Regions from separate parts of the Lonsdalea populi genome, predicted to be linked through region 2. Evidence: predicted binding sites of a transcription regulator. Region 2 holds the regulator's gene; each other region holds the start of a gene.
The links. The regulator CRP, encoded in region 2, controls carbon source genes, mostly activating them, when cyclic AMP is high. The targets are predictions, from matches to a motif close to ATGTGANNNNNNTCACAT.
Positions count from the first base shown of each region.

Region 1: a site for CRP is predicted at 2,135-2,152, ahead of I6N93_RS10375 (PTS sugar transporter subunit IIB). Genes of this name have one in related genera too.
Region 3: a site for CRP is predicted at 1,759-1,776, ahead of I6N93_RS09470 (sugar transporter). Genes of this name have one in related genera too.
Region 4: a site for CRP is predicted at 1,835-1,852, ahead of I6N93_RS10915 (ABC-F family ATPase). Genes of this name have one in related genera too.

Region 1 is NZ_CP065534.1:2,363,870-2,368,083, forward strand. Features, by position in the region: gene I6N93_RS10365 (PTS lactose/cellobiose transporter subunit IIA) at 1-230, opposite strand, end outside; gene I6N93_RS10370 (PTS sugar transporter subunit IIC) at 271-1,563, opposite strand; gene I6N93_RS10375 (PTS sugar transporter subunit IIB) at 1,581-1,910, opposite strand; gene I6N93_RS10380 (DeoR/GlpR family DNA-binding transcription regulator) at 2,380-3,153, shown strand; partial or broken gene I6N93_RS10385 (IS3 family transposase) at 3,193-3,378, opposite strand; partial or broken gene I6N93_RS10390 (IS110 family RNA-guided transposase) at 3,401-4,214, opposite strand, start outside.
Region 2 is NZ_CP065534.1:289,478-293,691, forward strand. Features, by position in the region: gene ppiA (peptidylprolyl isomerase A) at 1-41, shown strand, start outside; gene I6N93_RS01315 (aminodeoxychorismate synthase component II) at 204-785, shown strand; gene argD (bifunctional acetylornithine/succinyldiaminopimelate transaminase) at 901-2,124, shown strand; gene crp (cAMP-activated global transcriptional regulator CRP) at 2,185-2,817, opposite strand; gene I6N93_RS01330 (OsmC family protein) at 3,141-3,548, shown strand; gene I6N93_RS01335 (phosphoribulokinase) at 3,586-4,214, opposite strand, start outside.
Region 3 is NZ_CP065534.1:2,154,293-2,158,506, forward strand. Features, by position in the region: gene I6N93_RS09460 (sugar ABC transporter ATP-binding protein) at 1-641, shown strand, start outside; gene I6N93_RS09465 (ABC transporter permease) at 638-1,633, shown strand; gene I6N93_RS09470 (sugar transporter) at 1,836-3,026, shown strand; gene I6N93_RS09475 (amino acid permease) at 3,246-4,214, opposite strand, start outside.
Region 4 is NZ_CP065534.1:2,485,053-2,489,266, reverse strand. Features, by position in the region: gene nuoN (NADH-quinone oxidoreductase subunit NuoN) at 1-222, shown strand, start outside; gene I6N93_RS10925 (DUF883 family protein) at 383-694, shown strand; gene I6N93_RS10920 (PhzF family phenazine biosynthesis protein) at 813-1,691, opposite strand; gene I6N93_RS10915 (ABC-F family ATPase) at 1,872-3,464, shown strand; gene I6N93_RS10910 (glutamine amidotransferase) at 3,713-4,214, shown strand, end outside.

The sequences.
Region 1 (4,214 bases), 1.8 Mb from region 2:
TGCGCGTGCACCAGCACCAGATTGACCTGCACTTTGCCGCAGCCTTCGTCCAAACCGATCAGCATAGTCTGGACATCGTGGGCGCGTTTCGACGCCTCAGTGGAAGCAGCAAGTTTTTCATCAACCAGCTCCCACTCACCGCGTTTGGCGGCACGCAGGGCTTCCATCGCATAGCTGCGCGATTCTCCGGCGTTGATAATCAACTCCATGACCGTTGATTCCATATCCATGTTTTGTCTCCACTCAATAAAAGAAGGCGGAATGGACGGCTTATGCCGTGGCCATTTCCTGCTCACGTTCTTGCTCAAGAAGCTGCTTTTCATAAATTTTGAAGAAAGGCAGGTAGATGAAGATGTCGATAACAATCAGCGCGATAACCAGCAACGTATTGTTCATGACCCAGCCTGCACCCCACGCAGCGCCAACCGGTGCGGGCGTGGTCCAGGGAACCAGAGAGATGACTTTGGCAATCAGACCACTGGTGGTGGCAAACCAGGCAATGATTGCGTTCACCACCGGGGCGATGATGAAAGGAATAAATAGCACCGGATTCATCACCACCGGGCTACCAAAGATGACTGGTTCGTTGATGTTGAAGCAGACCGGTACCACCGACAGCTTGCCGATGGCTCGGAGGTGTACCGCTTTACTGCGCATGTAGAGGATAACCAGCGCCAGCGTGGCACCCGAACCACCGAGGTTGATAAAGAAGGCCCAAAACGCCTCCGCAAAGATATGTGGGATGGGCAAACCGTTGGCCAGCGCCGTCTGGTTAAGTCCAAGATTAATTAAGTAGAATGGTTGCAGGATGCCGCCGACAATCGCCCCGCCGTTGATGCCAGAGAACCACAAAACCTGGCAGAGTAAGACAGCAATCAGCACCGCTGGCAGAGAGTCCGCCGCAGAAATCAGCGGGGTAAAGCCGGTCATGATTATTTCAGGTAACAGCATGCCGAACTGGTGTTGTAACACCACGTTCAACGGGTAGATGGTGCAGATAATGACAATCGCCGGGATCAAAAGGTTGAATGAGTGGCGAATTTTATCCGGCACTTGTTCTGGCAGCTTGATACCAATGTTGTATAGCTTCAGAATGCGGACCAACTCAACACAGAAAATCCCCACCAGAATCGCGGTAAAAATCCCCGATCCGCCGAGGAAGGCCGCCGGCAGCGAACCCTCTTTGTAGGGAGAAGTGATCAGGAGGAAGGTCATCAGCGACAGCATGGCGCAAGAGAACGCATCCAGCTTGTACGTTTGTGCCAGGTTGTAAGCTATCCCTGCACTGATATAGCAAGCCATAATCCCCATCGTCATATGAAAGGGGGTCATGATTTCGTTGAAATACTGCTGGGAAACGGATAACCAAAGTTTGCCAATAAAGAAGGTGGTATCCGGTGCAAAAGGCGGAAACGCAAAAATAAGTAAAAAAGAACCCACGATCATAAAAGGCATCGCACCAATAAAACCGTCGCGAACCGCCATAATATGACGCTGAGTTCCGGCAACGGCGGCAACGGGCGTAATTTTATTTTCAATAAAATTAAAAAATGCGTTCGACATGATATTACCCTGTAAAATTATTGCACCGGGTTAGTTTGAGAATCCTGAATCATCTTCAGAGCATCATTAAGGATTTTCTCACCTTTAAGCATGCCGTAATCCATATTGCTGATGATGGCTATCGGCTTTCCTTCACGTTGAGCAATTGCCTTAAACTCTTCGAATTTATATTTGATTTGCGGCCCCATCAGACAGCAATCAAAATGCGAGATGGTCGATTCAAACTCTTCCATCGCCACAGCAATAATTTCAGCCTCAATACCTTTGGCATTGGCAGCCTGCTTCATTTTATTCACCACAATGCTGGTTGACATACCGGCAGCGCAGCAAAGAAAAATTTTTTTCATTTTCAGCCCTCTCTATAAAAATAGTGTGTAACTCTGGTTCGGCATTTCATTCGGTCACGTACCATAGACTGGTGGCTATCGTTCGCCTGGTCATTTCGTACCTGGAATGAAATCTGCCAGAAAGTGTTCTTTTCATTTGACGGGGGCATGCTCTCAGTACTGGTCACAGGATTCCGTGACCCTAATCTCAAAAAGAATCACATCACTTACAAATCATTACATATATGTGGCAAGCATCACTAAATTTTAAGCACACAGATTACTTTTCATACAAAAAATGGATGTAAATTTATTTTAACAGGTAACTCAGTAAGTGTTTTTAAGTGTTTGAAAGTGTTTGAAAGTTAACGACAAGGAGTAAGTTCTCCTTCCATGGGGACGTACCCGGTCGGTCATGGAGCCGTGTACGCAAGCCGCGTTTTCAGCTAACATGGCCTGGCTGTCCTCACTCAGAAGATTGGAAGACGTAATGACGCAAGAAGAACGCTTGATCGAGTTAGAGGAATTAATAAAAAATCAGGGTAAAGTGACTCTCGATTACATCTGTCAGCAGTATAATATTTCATCGGATTCTGCACGTCGGGATTTAATCAAACTGACACAACTTCCGCATATATTGCGTATTCGCGGTGGAGCTATTCTGGCAGAAAAGCGTGTCGAATTACCTTATGTTCAGCGTGCACAATACAGTGCGGAAAAAACATTACTTTCTGCCTGGGCGGCGAAAACCATTAATGAAAAAGAGATCCTGTTTATTGATGCCGGTACGACATCTGCCGCCCTCGCCCGCCAGCTTCCGTCACCGGTTAGTGTCATTACCAACTCCATTGAAGTGTTGGGCGAGATCATTGGAAATAAAGGGATTAGTATTTCAGTATTGGGTGGTAATTTTGATGACTATTCTCACGCAATATTAGGTAATACCGCCCTGGAGCAAATTAATCGCTATTATGCGGACAAAGCATTTATTGGCGTCAGTGCATTGTCGGAAAGTGGCATCACCACAGATACAGAACTTGATGCACTGCAAAAAGTCGCCATGGCGAAACAGTCAAAAAAAGTGATTTGTATTGCAACCTTCGCCAAATTTAATCTACAACTGATGTATCAATCCTGCAGCTGGTCGGATATCGACCATATCATCACGGATAAAACGCCACCAAAAAACATCCTCAAGCTGATCGAAGAGAACGATGTTGAATTGGTAGTAGTGGATACCAAAAAAATAGATGCTGATGAGTAAGTAATGGACTGACCCCACATCAGCAGACACATTCTGTCCTCACGGCGAGGCCTGTTCGAAGGCCTGCGGGCTGATGCCCCCCAGGTGGCTGTGACGCCGGGCCCGGTTGTAGAACACTTCAATGTTATCGGAGATATCGGCGCGGGCCAGAGCGCGGGTTTTATATATACGCTTTCTGATACGCTCTTTTTTCAGCGAACTGAAGAACGACTCTGCTACGGCATTGACGCTCCTCTGTCAAGATCGGGCGATTGGCATAGGCGAGGTCCGATAAAATCAACGGATAGAGTTCACGGACGATGTCACGTTCTAGGCATCTTAGTATCTCTTTGGTCGATAGCCCTTCACGAGTTCGTCTGTCGACATAGGTTCTTGTGCGCGGATCACTTCGCATACGCACAAGGGCTATGGTCCACAGAGCATTGTTTGCTTCACGTGAGCCGCCACGGTTTAATCTGTGCCTGACTGTTTTTCCTGATGATGCTGGTAACGGATTTACGCCACAGAGCGATGCCAGGGCCGCTTCATTTTTTAAACGTTCGGGGTTATCGCCTGCAACTGCCAGCAGCGTTGCAGCTGTATGTGGACCTACACCAAACTGACTACGAAGGTTACTGGCATATTTGCGGGTCAGTTTATCGAGTGATTCGTCCAGTTCATTCAGCTCTTCAGTCAGGGCCATCCACCGCTTCGCGAGGCTTCGAAGCGTGCTGCACAGGGCTATACGCAATGGAGAGTGCTCTGACACTTCGCTGTTAATGCAGGCGGCTATGCACTCATGTGGTTTCGATTTCCAGAGTTTGTCGCGAACATCCTGCGGTGCACTAACCAGCAACGCACGAAGCTGATTAATCGCCTGCGTGCGGGCTTTGACTGCACTACGCCGGGCAACGCTAATAATCCGAAGAGCTTCACACGCGCCGGACTGCATTTTTGGTATGGCCTTGCTACTCCCCGATAGCACCGTACGGGCGGCATTCTCTGCATCCAGTGGATCTGATTTCCCTTCAAGACGACGTTTTGAGCGATTTGGCCGGTTAACTTCAACCACATAAATGCCA
Region 2 (4,214 bases):
TCCAGCCGATCGTTATCCAGTCCGCCAAGATTATCAAATAATTAGGTAGTCAGTTCAGGCGTTGTTCGTCGAGACTGTGTACAGCGTGCTCCCGGCATAGCTCGTCGGGAGAATGCCTGACTGCCCTGTCCCGTCTCAAAGCCTCTTTCTGCGCGATAGCAGGGCATTCTCCCGGTAATCGCCAGCCAGTTTCAGAGTGATGAATGTTACTGATCATAGATAACTACGACTCCTTTACCTACAACCTGTACCAGTATTTTTGCGAGCTGGGCGAGGAGGTGGTGGTCAAGCGTAATGATGGGCTGAGTCTCGACGCGATTGAGCGCCTGTCGCCGCAGCATCTGGTGATATCGCCGGGTCCTTGTACGCCGAACGAGGCGGGCATCTCGCTGCAAGCCATTTGTCATTTTGCCGGACAGTTGCCGATTCTGGGCGTCTGTCTGGGGCATCAGGCGTTGGGGCAGGCCTTCGGCGCTCAGGTTGTGCGCGCGCGCGAAGTCATGCACGGGAAGACCTCGCCTATCCGCCATCGTGACGTCGGCGTTTTCACCGGGTTGGCGCAGCCGCTGACGGTGACGCGCTATCACTCTTTAATTATTGAAAGTGCTTCTTTACCAGACTGCTTTGAAATCACCGCCTGGACAGAAAATAGCGCAGGTAAAATGGATGAAATCATGGGGATACGCCATCGCAGCCTACCGCTGGAGGGAGTACAGTTCCATCCGGAAAGTATTCTGAGCCAGCAGGGACACCAGTTGTTGCGCAATTTTCTGCACAGAAAATGAGTCCGCCGCTGATTTGCTTTCCAGATGGGTTATTGATTGCCTGAATCTGATTTTTTATGCATATTTGATGACTATATTCTCACTGAGACATGAAATCGTAAAAGCGGGGCAGCAGATGGCAACAGATAAAACCGCGGTGACGCGCGATACATACGATAAGGTAATCCTTCCTGTTTATGCGCCGGCCCAGTTTGTACCGGTAAAGGGGAAAGGTAGCCGGATATGGGACCAGCAGGGTAAGGAATATATCGATTTTTCCGGAGGTATTGCCGTTACAGCGTTGGGTCATTGCCATCCTGCGCTGGTGAATGCCCTTAAAACGCAGGGCGAAACGCTGTGGCATACCAGCAACGTTTTCACCAACGAGCCGGCGTTGCGACTGGCGAGCAAGCTGATTGCCGCAACGTTCGCCGAACGCGTGTTTTTCGCCAACTCTGGCGCGGAAGCCAACGAAGCGGCCTTCAAACTGGCGCGTCATTACGCCATCGAACGCTTCAGCCCCTATAAAACTAAGATTATCGCCTTCCATCAGGCCTTTCATGGCCGCACATTGTTTACCGTGTCGGTAGGCGGTCAGCCGAAGTACGCCGATGGATTCGGGCCGAAGCCCGCCGATATCATTCATGTGCCGTTCAACGATCTGGATGCGGTGAAGGCGGTGATCGACGATCACACTTGCGCCGTGGTGTTGGAGCCGGTGCAGGGCGAAGGCGGCGTGCTGCCAGCCACGCAGGCGTTTATCGGAGGCGTGCGGGAGCTGTGCGATCACAATCAGGCGCTGCTGGTGTTTGATGAAGTGCAGTGTGGCATGGGGCGTACCGGCGAACTGTTTACCTATATGCACTATGGCGTGACGCCTGACATTCTGACCACCGCCAAAGCGCTGGGCGGCGGATTCCCCATCAGCGCGATGCTGACCACCGAAGACGTCGCTTCTGTCATGAAGGTCGGTACTCATGGCACCACTTACGGCGGCAATCCTCTGGCCTGTGCGGTGGCGGAAGCGGCGCTGGATGTGATCAATACACCCGCAGTGCTGTCAGGCGTCTCCGCCAGGCACGATCGCTTTATTTCCGCGCTTGAAGCCATTAATGAACAGTTTGACATTTTTGACGGCATTCGCGGTATGGGCCTCTTATTAGGCGCTCAGCTGAAACCCCAATGGCATGGACGGGCGCGTGATTTCCTGACGGCCGCGGCCGAGCAAGGCGTCATGATCCTGGTTGCTGGACCGGACGTCATTCGGTTTGTGCCGTCGCTGGTGATTGAACTGGACGATATTGATGAGGGGATGGCGCTGTTTGCGAAAGCGGTCGCACAGGTGGTAAACGGCCAATAGCATTTTTAGACGAAGAGTGAACAGCGCGTTGCGCGCTGTTCACGAGTCGAGTGGTTGAGATTAACGCGTACCGAAGACCACGATGGTTTTACCGTGCGCTGAAATCAGCTCCTGATCTTCCAGCATCTTCAGAATTCGACCCACGGTTTCGCGAGAGCAGCCCACGATCTGACCGATTTCCTGACGGGTGATTTTAATCTGCATCCCGTCCGGGTGCGTCATGGCGTCAGGCTGTTTGGCGAGGTTTAGCAGCGTTTGTGCAATGCGGCCGGTAACGTCAAGAAACGCCAGGTTGCCCACTTTCTGTGAGGTGACCTGAAGGCGACGAGCGATCTGGGATGACAAACGCATCAGAATATCGGGATTGACCTGAATCAGCTGGCGGAATTTTTTATAGGAAATCTCGGCAACTTCGCAGGCGCTCTTGGCTCGCACCCATGCGCTGCGTTCCTGATCCTCTTCGAACAAGCCTAGCTCACCAATGAAATCCCCTTGATTCAGATAGGAAAGGATCATCTCTTTTCCTTCTTCATCTTTTATCAATACGGCAACGGAACCCTTTACGATGTAGTAAAGCGTTTCTGCTTTTTCACCTTGGTGAATCAGCGTACTCTTTGAGGGGTACTTGTGGATATGACAATGAGAAAGGAACCATTCAAGAGTCGGGTCTGTTTGCGGTTTGCCAAGAACCATTCGCTGTTATCCTCTGTTGTAATTCACTACGTAAATCACAGGGCTCAGAGTTCCCTGTAAGGCATGATAACTCTAGTTATAATTCAAATTCCGTTGGGCGGAAATATGTCAGGAAATTGACTGAAGCCTTTCTGTCAGGTGACTCTGCAAACTGCTGTTTTCAGCATTGCGCAGAACGCACCGGATGCTGCCTCTGTTTGTAACACAGGTTGGGAGTACTGTCTTGTGTTGTCTCGCTTCAGCATAATTACGCCTTGATACACAGGCATTTTCTGCATAAGCGCGATAAAATTTCAAAAAAAGTTGAGTGGGAGTGAAAGACTATGCAAGCGCGGGTAAAATGGGTTGAGGGGTTAACGTTTATCGGCGAATCCGCCTCCGGCCACCAGATTATTATGGATGGTAATGCGGGCGACAAAGCGCCGAGTCCGATGGAAGTGGTATTGATGTCGGCGGGGGGATGCAGCGCTATCGACGTCGTGTCTATTCTGCAAAAAGGACGTCACGATGTGGCGGATTGCGAGGTGCGCCTGACCTCCGAGCGCAGACAGGAAGCGCCCCGCCTGTTCACTGCCATCAACCTGCATTTCATCGTGACCGGTAAGGAGTTGACCGAACAGGCCGTATCGCGTGCGGTGTCCCTGTCGGCAGACAAATACTGCTCGGTGGCGCTAATGCTGGGAGCGGCGGTCAATATCACTCATAGCCACGAGGTGATAACCCTCGACTGAGCCGTATACGGCCTGCCCAGGCCGGATCCTTAGGCTCTTACTTTATCGTCTTGCCTTCCAGAAGCCGCTGCACCAGCGGCGTCATGATCAATTCCATCGCCAGTCCCATTTTGCCTCCGGGCACCACCAGCGTATTGATATGAGAAATATACGACCCTTGCAGCATGGTGAGCAGATAGGGAAAGTCGATATTCTCCAGGCGCTGGAAATGAATGACCACCAAACTTTCGTCCAACGACGGGATCGCTTTCGCAGCGAAGGGGTTGGACGTATCGACGGTCGGCACCCGCTGGAAGTTGATATGGGTGCGGGAAAACTGCGGTGTGATATAGGTGATGTAGTCTTCCATCGAGCGGACGACGGAGTCCATGACCGCATCACGCGAGTGCCCGCGTTCGTTAACGTCGCGGTACAGCTTCTGGATCCACTCGAGGTTCACGATAGGCACGACGCCGACCAGCAGGTCGACATGGCGAGCTACGTTGTGCTGCTCGGTGACGACGCCGCCGTGCAAGCCCTCATAGAACAACACATCCGTCGGATCAGGCATGGCTTCCCAGGGCGTAAATGTGCCGGGCACCTGGTTGTAGGGAATGGCTTCGTCGTAGGTATGCAGATATTTGCGGTTCTGACCGGTCCCCTGGCTGCCATAGTCGGCGAATGCCT
Region 3 (4,214 bases), 1.9 Mb from region 2:
CCGGTCTGGCGGGCGCCGGAAAGACCGAGCTGTGCAAGGCGCTGTTTGGCGCAAGCCGTAGTCGCATTCGCGCGGGAACATATCGTGGACAGCCCTGGAAACCACGCACCCCTGCCGATTCTGTCGCCGCGGGGATCGCGCTGGTGCCGGAAGAGCGTCGCAAGGAGGGGATTTTCATTGATGAAACCGTGTCAATGAACCTGAGCATCGCCGCCAGCGACAGCTTTTCCCGCTGGGGCGTGTTCAGCAGAGGCCAGGCCGTCACCTGGGCAAAACAATTGATCCGGCAGCTCGACATTCGCACCCGTGGCCCTCAGCAGACCATTCGCCGTTTGTCCGGCGGCAACCAGCAAAAGGTCGCCATCGGCAAATGGATGCGCAGCGATATGCAGGTGCTGATTTTTGACGAACCGACCAAAGGCGTGGACATCAAAGCCAAGCAGGATTTGTTTGGATTGATGGGGGCGCTGTCGCAACAGGGGAAAGGGATTATTTACGCCTCGGGTGAATTCTCCGAACTGGTGGGATTGTGCGATCGCATCTGCGTGCTGTGGGATGGCCGTGTCGTGGCGGAGCTGGACGCCGCGGCGACGGACGAAGAAACCCTTTTATTGTATTCAACCGGAGGAACTCCTGCGTGAGTCAGCAACATTCATCTAACGGGGCTCTCCCTGTCATCCATCGTCTGTTCGATTTCCTGTACAAATGGGGCATGCTGCTGACCGTCGTCGCGCTGGTGGTGCTGTTTGGACTGGCGTCAGATAACTTTCTCGACCCGTACAACATCATCAACATCCTGAGATCCATCGCCATTGTGACGGTGATCGCCATCGGCGTGTCCTTGTCGCTGTCCGTCGGCGGCTTCGACCTGTCTGTGGGTTCGACGGCATCGCTGGCCAACGCGCTGGTGGTTTCGCTGTTCGTCTGGTACGGCTTCGGCACGACGGGCGCGATTTTACTGACGCTGGCGCTGTGCATGCTGGTGGGATTATTCAACGCCTTCCTGATCGTCATTCTGCGCATTCCGGACATGCTGGCGACGCTGGCGAGTCTGTTTGTGATTCAGGGCGTCGCGATGACCTACAGTTACGGCGGCTCAATCACCCAAAACATGGTCTTACCCAGCGGGGAAATGGCGGAAGGTCTGATCCCGGAATTTTTCTCCACTCTCGGGCAGGTGCCGACCATCGTCGTGATCATGCTGGCGGTTACCGTCATCGTACAACTGTACCTCTCACTGACCAAACACGGACGCCGGATGTACGCCATCGGCGGTAATCCCGAAGCCGCTCGTCTCGCCGGTATTCGCTCCGCGCGCTACCGGGTCATGGCCTACGTATTTTCCTCGCTGCTGGCCGCGCTGGGCGGTATCTTGCTGGCGTCGCGCATCGGTTCCTCTCAGGTCAACGCCGGTGGCGGCTATTTGATGGATGCCGTAGCCGCCGCCTATATCGGATTTTCGCTAGCGGGTTCCGGCAAACCGAACGCACTGGGCACGCTGGTCGGCGCCGTGCTGCTGGGTGTATTGCAAAATGGTCTGGTCATGCTGTCCGTGCCCTATTACGCCATGGACATCATTAAAGGGCTGGTGCTCGCCGCCGCGCTGGCGATGACCTACTTCCAAAAACGCTAAGCACGCTCACCGGCGTATCTAAGGCATTGCCCGATAGATACACCGGTGACGAAACCGGTTATTGCACAAACCGGTTAACTTCTCGTTATAAAGCGCACATTTCACTTAAAAAAATTCATACAAAATTGTGATCTACATCGTATTTCTTTACCTCTTTGTCTAAAATAAGCGCGTTCTTCCTTATTCATTTCGAGAAATATTTATGGAATCCGCCGCACCATCACGCTCCACAGCCTGGATGCGTGTCATTACGCTGTCTGTTGCCGCGTTTATTTTTAACACCACCGAATTCATTCCCGTCGGACTTCTCAGCGGCATTGCGCAGAGTTTTGCCATGAAGACAGAAGAAGTCGGACTGATGATTACTATTTACGCCTGGATTGTGACCCTGGCGTCCTTGATCTGCGTGCTGCTGACCAGCGGCATCGAGCGGCGCAAGCTGCTGATCGGGATCTTTTGCCTGTTTATCGCCAGCCATGTGCTGTCGGCGGTGGCCTGGAACTTCACGGTGCTGGTGATCTCCCGCGCCGGGGTGGCGCTGGCCCACTCTGTGTTCTGGTCCATCACCGCCTCGCTGGCTATCCGCATGGCGCCGCCGGGAAAACGTGCGGCGGCGCTGAGTATGCTCGCTACGGGTACGGCGCTGGCGATGGTGCTGGGTCTGCCGATGGGCCGCGTAGTCGGTCAGTTGCTGGGCTGGCGCGTGACCTTTATGGTGATTGCAGTCGGCGCCACGGTTTCACTGATTCTGCTGGCGCGCCTGTTGCCGCGTCTGCCGAGCGAACACTCCGGCTCGCTGGCCAGCGTTCCCATGCTGTTCAAGCGCCCGGAACTGGTGACGGTGTATGTGCTGATCGTCATTCTGGTCACCGCGCACTTCACGGCTTACAGCTATATCGAGCCGTTTATCCAGAATGTGGCCGGCCAGTCCGAAAACTTCACGACGCTGATCCTGTTGCTGTTCGGGGCTGCGGGTATTCTCGGCAGCGTGCTATATAGCCGTTACAGCGACAAACACCCGACCGGCTTTTTGCTTAGCGCGATCGGATTGCTGGTGCTTTCGTTGGGGTTGTTGCTGCCTGCCGCGGGCTACGAATCCAGCATGATCGTCCTGTGCATGGTGTGGGGCATGGCGATCATGGGCATTGGTCTGGCGATGCAGACCAACGTTTTGAGCCTGGCCCCGGATGCTAGCGATATTGCAATGTCCATCTTCTCGGGCCTTTATAACCTGGGTATCGGCGCAGGCGCCCTGCTAGGCAGTAAAGTCAGCCTGTATGTGGGCATGAGCACGATTGGGTATGTGGCTGCGCCGCTGGCGCTGCTGCCATTGGCATGGATTCTGTATACCTCCTACCGCCGCGCCCGTCCTGAAAGTCATCCTTCCGCCTGACGGCTTGCGCACTTTCCCTCTCCGGCTCCCTCGCGGGCCGGAGTTTCCCACTTCCCGCTTCTTCTACTCTGCCCGTTACTGCTTTCCTCCATCGTCCGTGGACCACGCATCGAACGATCCCTTTTTATCTCCGCCTTGAGCCATCATGACGCGCCCCATAAAAAAGCCGGTCAGCACAAAGCGTGCGACCGGCCTTTTCAGTGGCTTACCCTGGCGGGATTATTCGTAGCGCGGAAACACCATATCGGCATATTTCACAAAGCGGGTACGTTTCACCCGCTTGTACGTAAACCAGATAGTCAGGAACAGCGGAATGCCGATATAAGTGGCCGCTACGCCGTACCAGTCAATCTGGTCCGCCAGAAACGCCTCATAGTTCTGACCCAATGTAATAATCAGGCACAGCACAAAGGCAAAGATTGGCCCCAGCGGGAAGAAGCTGGACAGGTACGGTAATGCCGTCAAATCGCCGCCCTGCTTAATGAAACCACGACGGAACCGATAGTGGCTGATGGCAATGCCGAGCCACGCAATAAAGCCCGTCATCCCCGAGGTGTTCAGCAACCACAGATAGACCGTCTGATTACCGAACATGGAGGTCAGGAAGCACAGTGCGGCCACGACGGTCGTCGCATACAGCGCGTTGCGCGGCACGCCGCCCCGAGACAGTCGGCCGAACATCGCCGGCGCTTTACCTTCCCGCGCCAGCGTGAACAGCATACGGGTAGAGGCATACATGCCGGAGTTCCCCGCCGACAGCACGGCCGTCAATATCACCGCGTTCATCACTGCCGCGGCGGACAGCAGGCCAGCGTTCTGGAACACCAGCGTAAACGGACTGACGCTAATGTCTTTGACGTCGGTGCGCAGCAGGTTCGGGTCGGTGTAAGGAATAATCAGGCTGATGATCAGGATGGCGAACACATAGAACAGCAGGATACGCCAGAATACCTGCCGGATGGCGCGAGGAATGTTCTTCTGCGGATCTTTGGATTCGCCGGCGGCAATCCCAATCAGCTCCGTCCCTTGGAAGGAGAAGCCCACGATCATCGCAACGCCGATCATCGCCGAGAAGCCGCCAGCGAATGGCGCATCGCCGATTTGCCAGTTGTGCAGACCCGCGTGCTCTCCCCCTCTCAGGATACCGACAATCATCAGCACGCCCACCCCGATAAATATCAGCACGGT
Region 4 (4,214 bases), 1.7 Mb from region 2:
GTCGTCGGTAGCGCCATTGGTCTTTACTACTACCTGCGCGCCATGGTGAATTTGTATCTTTCCAAGCCGCCGGCGCAGGTCTCGGCCCAAAACGGAGCGGCGGTTTGTCCGTTCTCGCTGGCTGGCATTGTGGTAGTGATTTCCGCCATCATCATTGTCGCGCTGGGCCTTTATCCCCAGCCGCTTATCTCGCTGGTTCAGATGGCGCAGCCTTTGATGTAACCCTTGATAGGTTCAAGATGATGAAAGCCGCGACGTGTCGCGGCTTTTTTTATGACCATTGCCAGATAATCAGGAATTATCTGTCCCCATTCGGCCCCGCATCGGCGTCAGGTTATCTATAGTTAAAGGGTTCGCGCATTTTCACCAACAGGAGAAAATAATGGCACCGCATGATAAACAGTCACAAGAAGTGAGTATTGAGGACGACGTAAAGCTGTTGTCCACCACGCTGGACGAGCTATTGAAATATTCCGGCGACTACGCAGACAGCGCTTATCAGGATCTCAAAAAGCAGGCCTACGACTCGCTGCAGGATGTTCGGTCTCGTCTTGAACCCTCAACGGGGTGCTGCCAGCGGGCGAAAAAGTTTGTGAAGAAGGCGGATAGCTATATTCAGGACAACCCCTGGCATGGTCTTGGCATCGGTGCGTCGGTAGGATTGGTGCTTGGGATTTTGCTCGCCCGTAAATAACGGTTCTCTCATGACGTCTGATGTTGTCGACGCCGTTAACTGAAACAGGCGCCGTATCCCTATCATGGGTACGGCGCCTGTTTTTTATGCGTCAAGACGCAGCGGGTGTCAACGTGCTTCAGGCGTTGAGCGTACCGTCAATCAGAGTGCGACTGTAGCCGCCAATCCATGGCTGACTATCGATATAAGCGACATTGACGCGCCCGTTGCGGTACAGCATGGTGCCCTGACGCACGCTGTATCCCATTTTCCTCGTCACTTTTTCCAGATCGTGGCTATGTTGCAACGCGCGGGCGATACACGCGTTCGCACTGCCGGTCACCGGATCTTCAATCACGGTATCCAGCGGGAAAAACGCCCGGACTTCATAATCGGCCGGCGTCGCGTTTTCGTGCGGGCCATAGATGGCGATACCGTCGACATGGGTCGCCGCCAGCAGTTTTTCGAACGGGGGTTGAGCAATTCTGACACCCAGGCAGGACGCCGCGCTGTCCATACGGACGATTATCCAGCGGATCCCCATGCTGACGATCGTGGGCGGGACGTCGCTATGGCGATGATTGCTGCCGAGCGCGGCGTCAATCAAGGCGTAAAGGCTTTCTTCCACGGGATCGATAGCGGCTTCCGGCGCCCGAAAGGCCAGTTGACCGTTGTCAAAAAGATTTATGGGGATCAGACCGACGCCGCATTGCTGAATCAATTGTCCCGGGACATGCGGCGTGAGTCCTGTCTCCAGCAGTGCATGAGCCGTTCCCAGCGTGGGGTGGCCAGCAAAAGGCAGTTCCTGCGACGGCGTGAAAATGCGAACCAGATAGTCCGCCGTGGGGTCGGTCGGCGGCAGCACAAAGGTGGTTTCAGAGAGATTAGTCCAGCGGGCGATGGCCTGCATCTGCTCATCACTCAGCCCTTCGGCGTCCAGAATGACGGCCAGCGGGTTGCCCTGAAAATCATGGTGGGTGAAGACATCGACCTGTTTAAACTGACGCTCTGATGACATGTGCGCTTCCTTCAGGGGGTTTACGACATGATAAGTTTTTTTATTCAAGATTATCACCTGATTATATTCAAAATCCCATAGAAACCATTCTGGTTAAATAGCGTTCGAATATGGCCGGGATTCTGAGGGCCGCTTATGGCATAATGTGCGGTAAATCACACTTAGATCTGAGTAAATACTGTGCTGGTAACGAATAACATAACGATGCAATTCGGCAGTAAGCCGCTTTTTGAAAACATCTCCGTCAAATTCGGCGGCGGCAACCGCTATGGCCTGATCGGCGCCAACGGCTGCGGTAAATCCACTTTTATGAAAATTCTGGGTGGCGACCTGACCCCCAGCGGCGGCAATGTTTCTCTGGATCCTAACGAACGTCTCGGCAAGCTGCGCCAGGACCAGTTTGCGTTTGAACAATACTCGGTACTGGACACGGTCATCATGGGCCATGCCGAACTGTGGGACGTGAAAGAGGAGCGAGATCGCATTTACGCGCTGCCGGAAATGAGCGAAGAAGACGGCTATAAAGTGGCCGATCTGGAAGTGAAATACGGTGAAATGGACGGCTACAGCGCCGAGGCCCGCGCGGGCGAGCTGCTGCTGGGCGTGGGGATCCCGCTGGAGCAGCATTACGGCTTGATGAGCGAGGTCGCGCCGGGCTGGAAACTGCGCGTGCTGTTGGCGCAGGCGCTGTTTGCTAACCCGGATATTCTGCTGCTCGATGAACCGACCAACAACCTGGATATCGATACCATTCGCTGGCTGGAACAGGTGCTGAACGAACGTAACAGCACCATGATCATCATTTCCCACGACCGTCACTTCCTTAACATGGTGTGTACGCACATGGCGGACCTGGATTACGGCGAACTGCGTCTGTACCCGGGCAACTACGACGAATATATGACGGCCGCCACGCAGGCGCGTGAGCGCCTGGTGGCGGACAACGCCAAGAAGAAGGCGCAGATTGCCGAGCTACAGTCGTTCGTGAGCCGTTTTAGCGCCAACGCCTCTAAATCCCGTCAGGCCACGTCGCGCGCGCGCCAGATCGACAAAATTCAGTTGGAAGAGATCAAGGCGTCCAGCCGCCAGAACCCGTTCATCCGTTTCGAGCAGGACAAAAAGCTGTTCCGTAACGCGTTGGAAATTGAGGATCTGGCGAAAGGATTCGACAACGGTCCGCTCTTCAGCAGGCTGAAACTGCTGATCGAAGTCGGAGAGAAAGTCGCAGTGCTCGGGACCAACGGTATTGGCAAAACCACGCTATTGAAAACGCTGGTCGGCGACCTGGCTCCGGATGTCGGCACCGTCAAATGGTCTGAAAATGTGCAGATTGGCTACTATGCGCAGGATCACGAATATGAGTTCGACGATGAGCTGACGGTCTTTGACTGGATGAGCCAGTGGAAGCAGGAGAACGATGACGAGCAGGCGGTGCGTAGCGTACTGGGCCGTCTGTTATTCTCGCAGGACGATATTCGCAAGAAAGTGAAGGTGCTGTCCGGGGGTGAGAAAGGGCGCATGCTGTTCGGCAAGCTGATGATGCAGCGTCCCAACGTGCTGATCATGGATGAACCGACCAACCACTTGGATATGGAATCTATCGAATCGCTGAACATGGCGCTCGAGATGTATCAGGGAACGCTGGTCTTCGTCTCGCACGACCGGGAATTCGTTAGCTCACTGGCCACCCGTGTGCTGGAAATCACGCCTGAGAAGATGATCGACTTCACCGGAAGCTATGAGGATTATCTGCGCAGTCGCGGCATCGAATAACGCCGGGTCGTCGCGATTTTCATCGCATCGTCTAGAGCCGTCGCCTGTGCGACGGCTTTTTTGTGGCCGTTATCCGGCGGCGGGCTCGGGGCTTTTCCCATCAACCTTGGTCGCGAACGGAGCCAAAAAGGCGGCGTATCCGGGGAGATAGACGTCAGTTGCCAACGGGGCCTTGGTGGGCGATGACAAACGACAGCGGGAGTGCTACGTTCAGCGTCATTCCTTTTGCGATATCCTGAAGAAAACATATGAACCGTGCTGAAAAACCGCTTTTGATTATCCAGATGGGGCAGCCGCCTGCGCCTATCGCTGCAGACGTCGGCCAACAGTCGGACTGGTTTCGCAGCGCGCTGGCGACGCTGGAACTCGGCGAACTGCTGATTGTCCGTCCCGACCTGAATGAGGCGCTGCCGCCGCCTTCCTCTCTGACCGCCGCGATTGTGACCGGCTCGTGGGCGATGGTCACCGACCGGCTGGATTGGAGCGAAGAAACGGGGGTATGGCTGCGTCGAGCCGTGGACGAACAACTGCCGCTGCTGGGCGTATGTTATGGGCATCAACTTCTGGCGGACGCATTGGGCGGAACGGTGGCCGATAATCCGCAGGGGAAAGAAATGGGGCTGGAAACCATTTCGCTCAAACCAGCGGCGGCGCAGGATGCGCTCCTCTCCGGGCTGCCGGAAGCGTTCAGCGCCTACCTCACCCATGTGCAGTCGGTGGCGATTCCGCCGCCGGGCGCGCAGGTGCTGG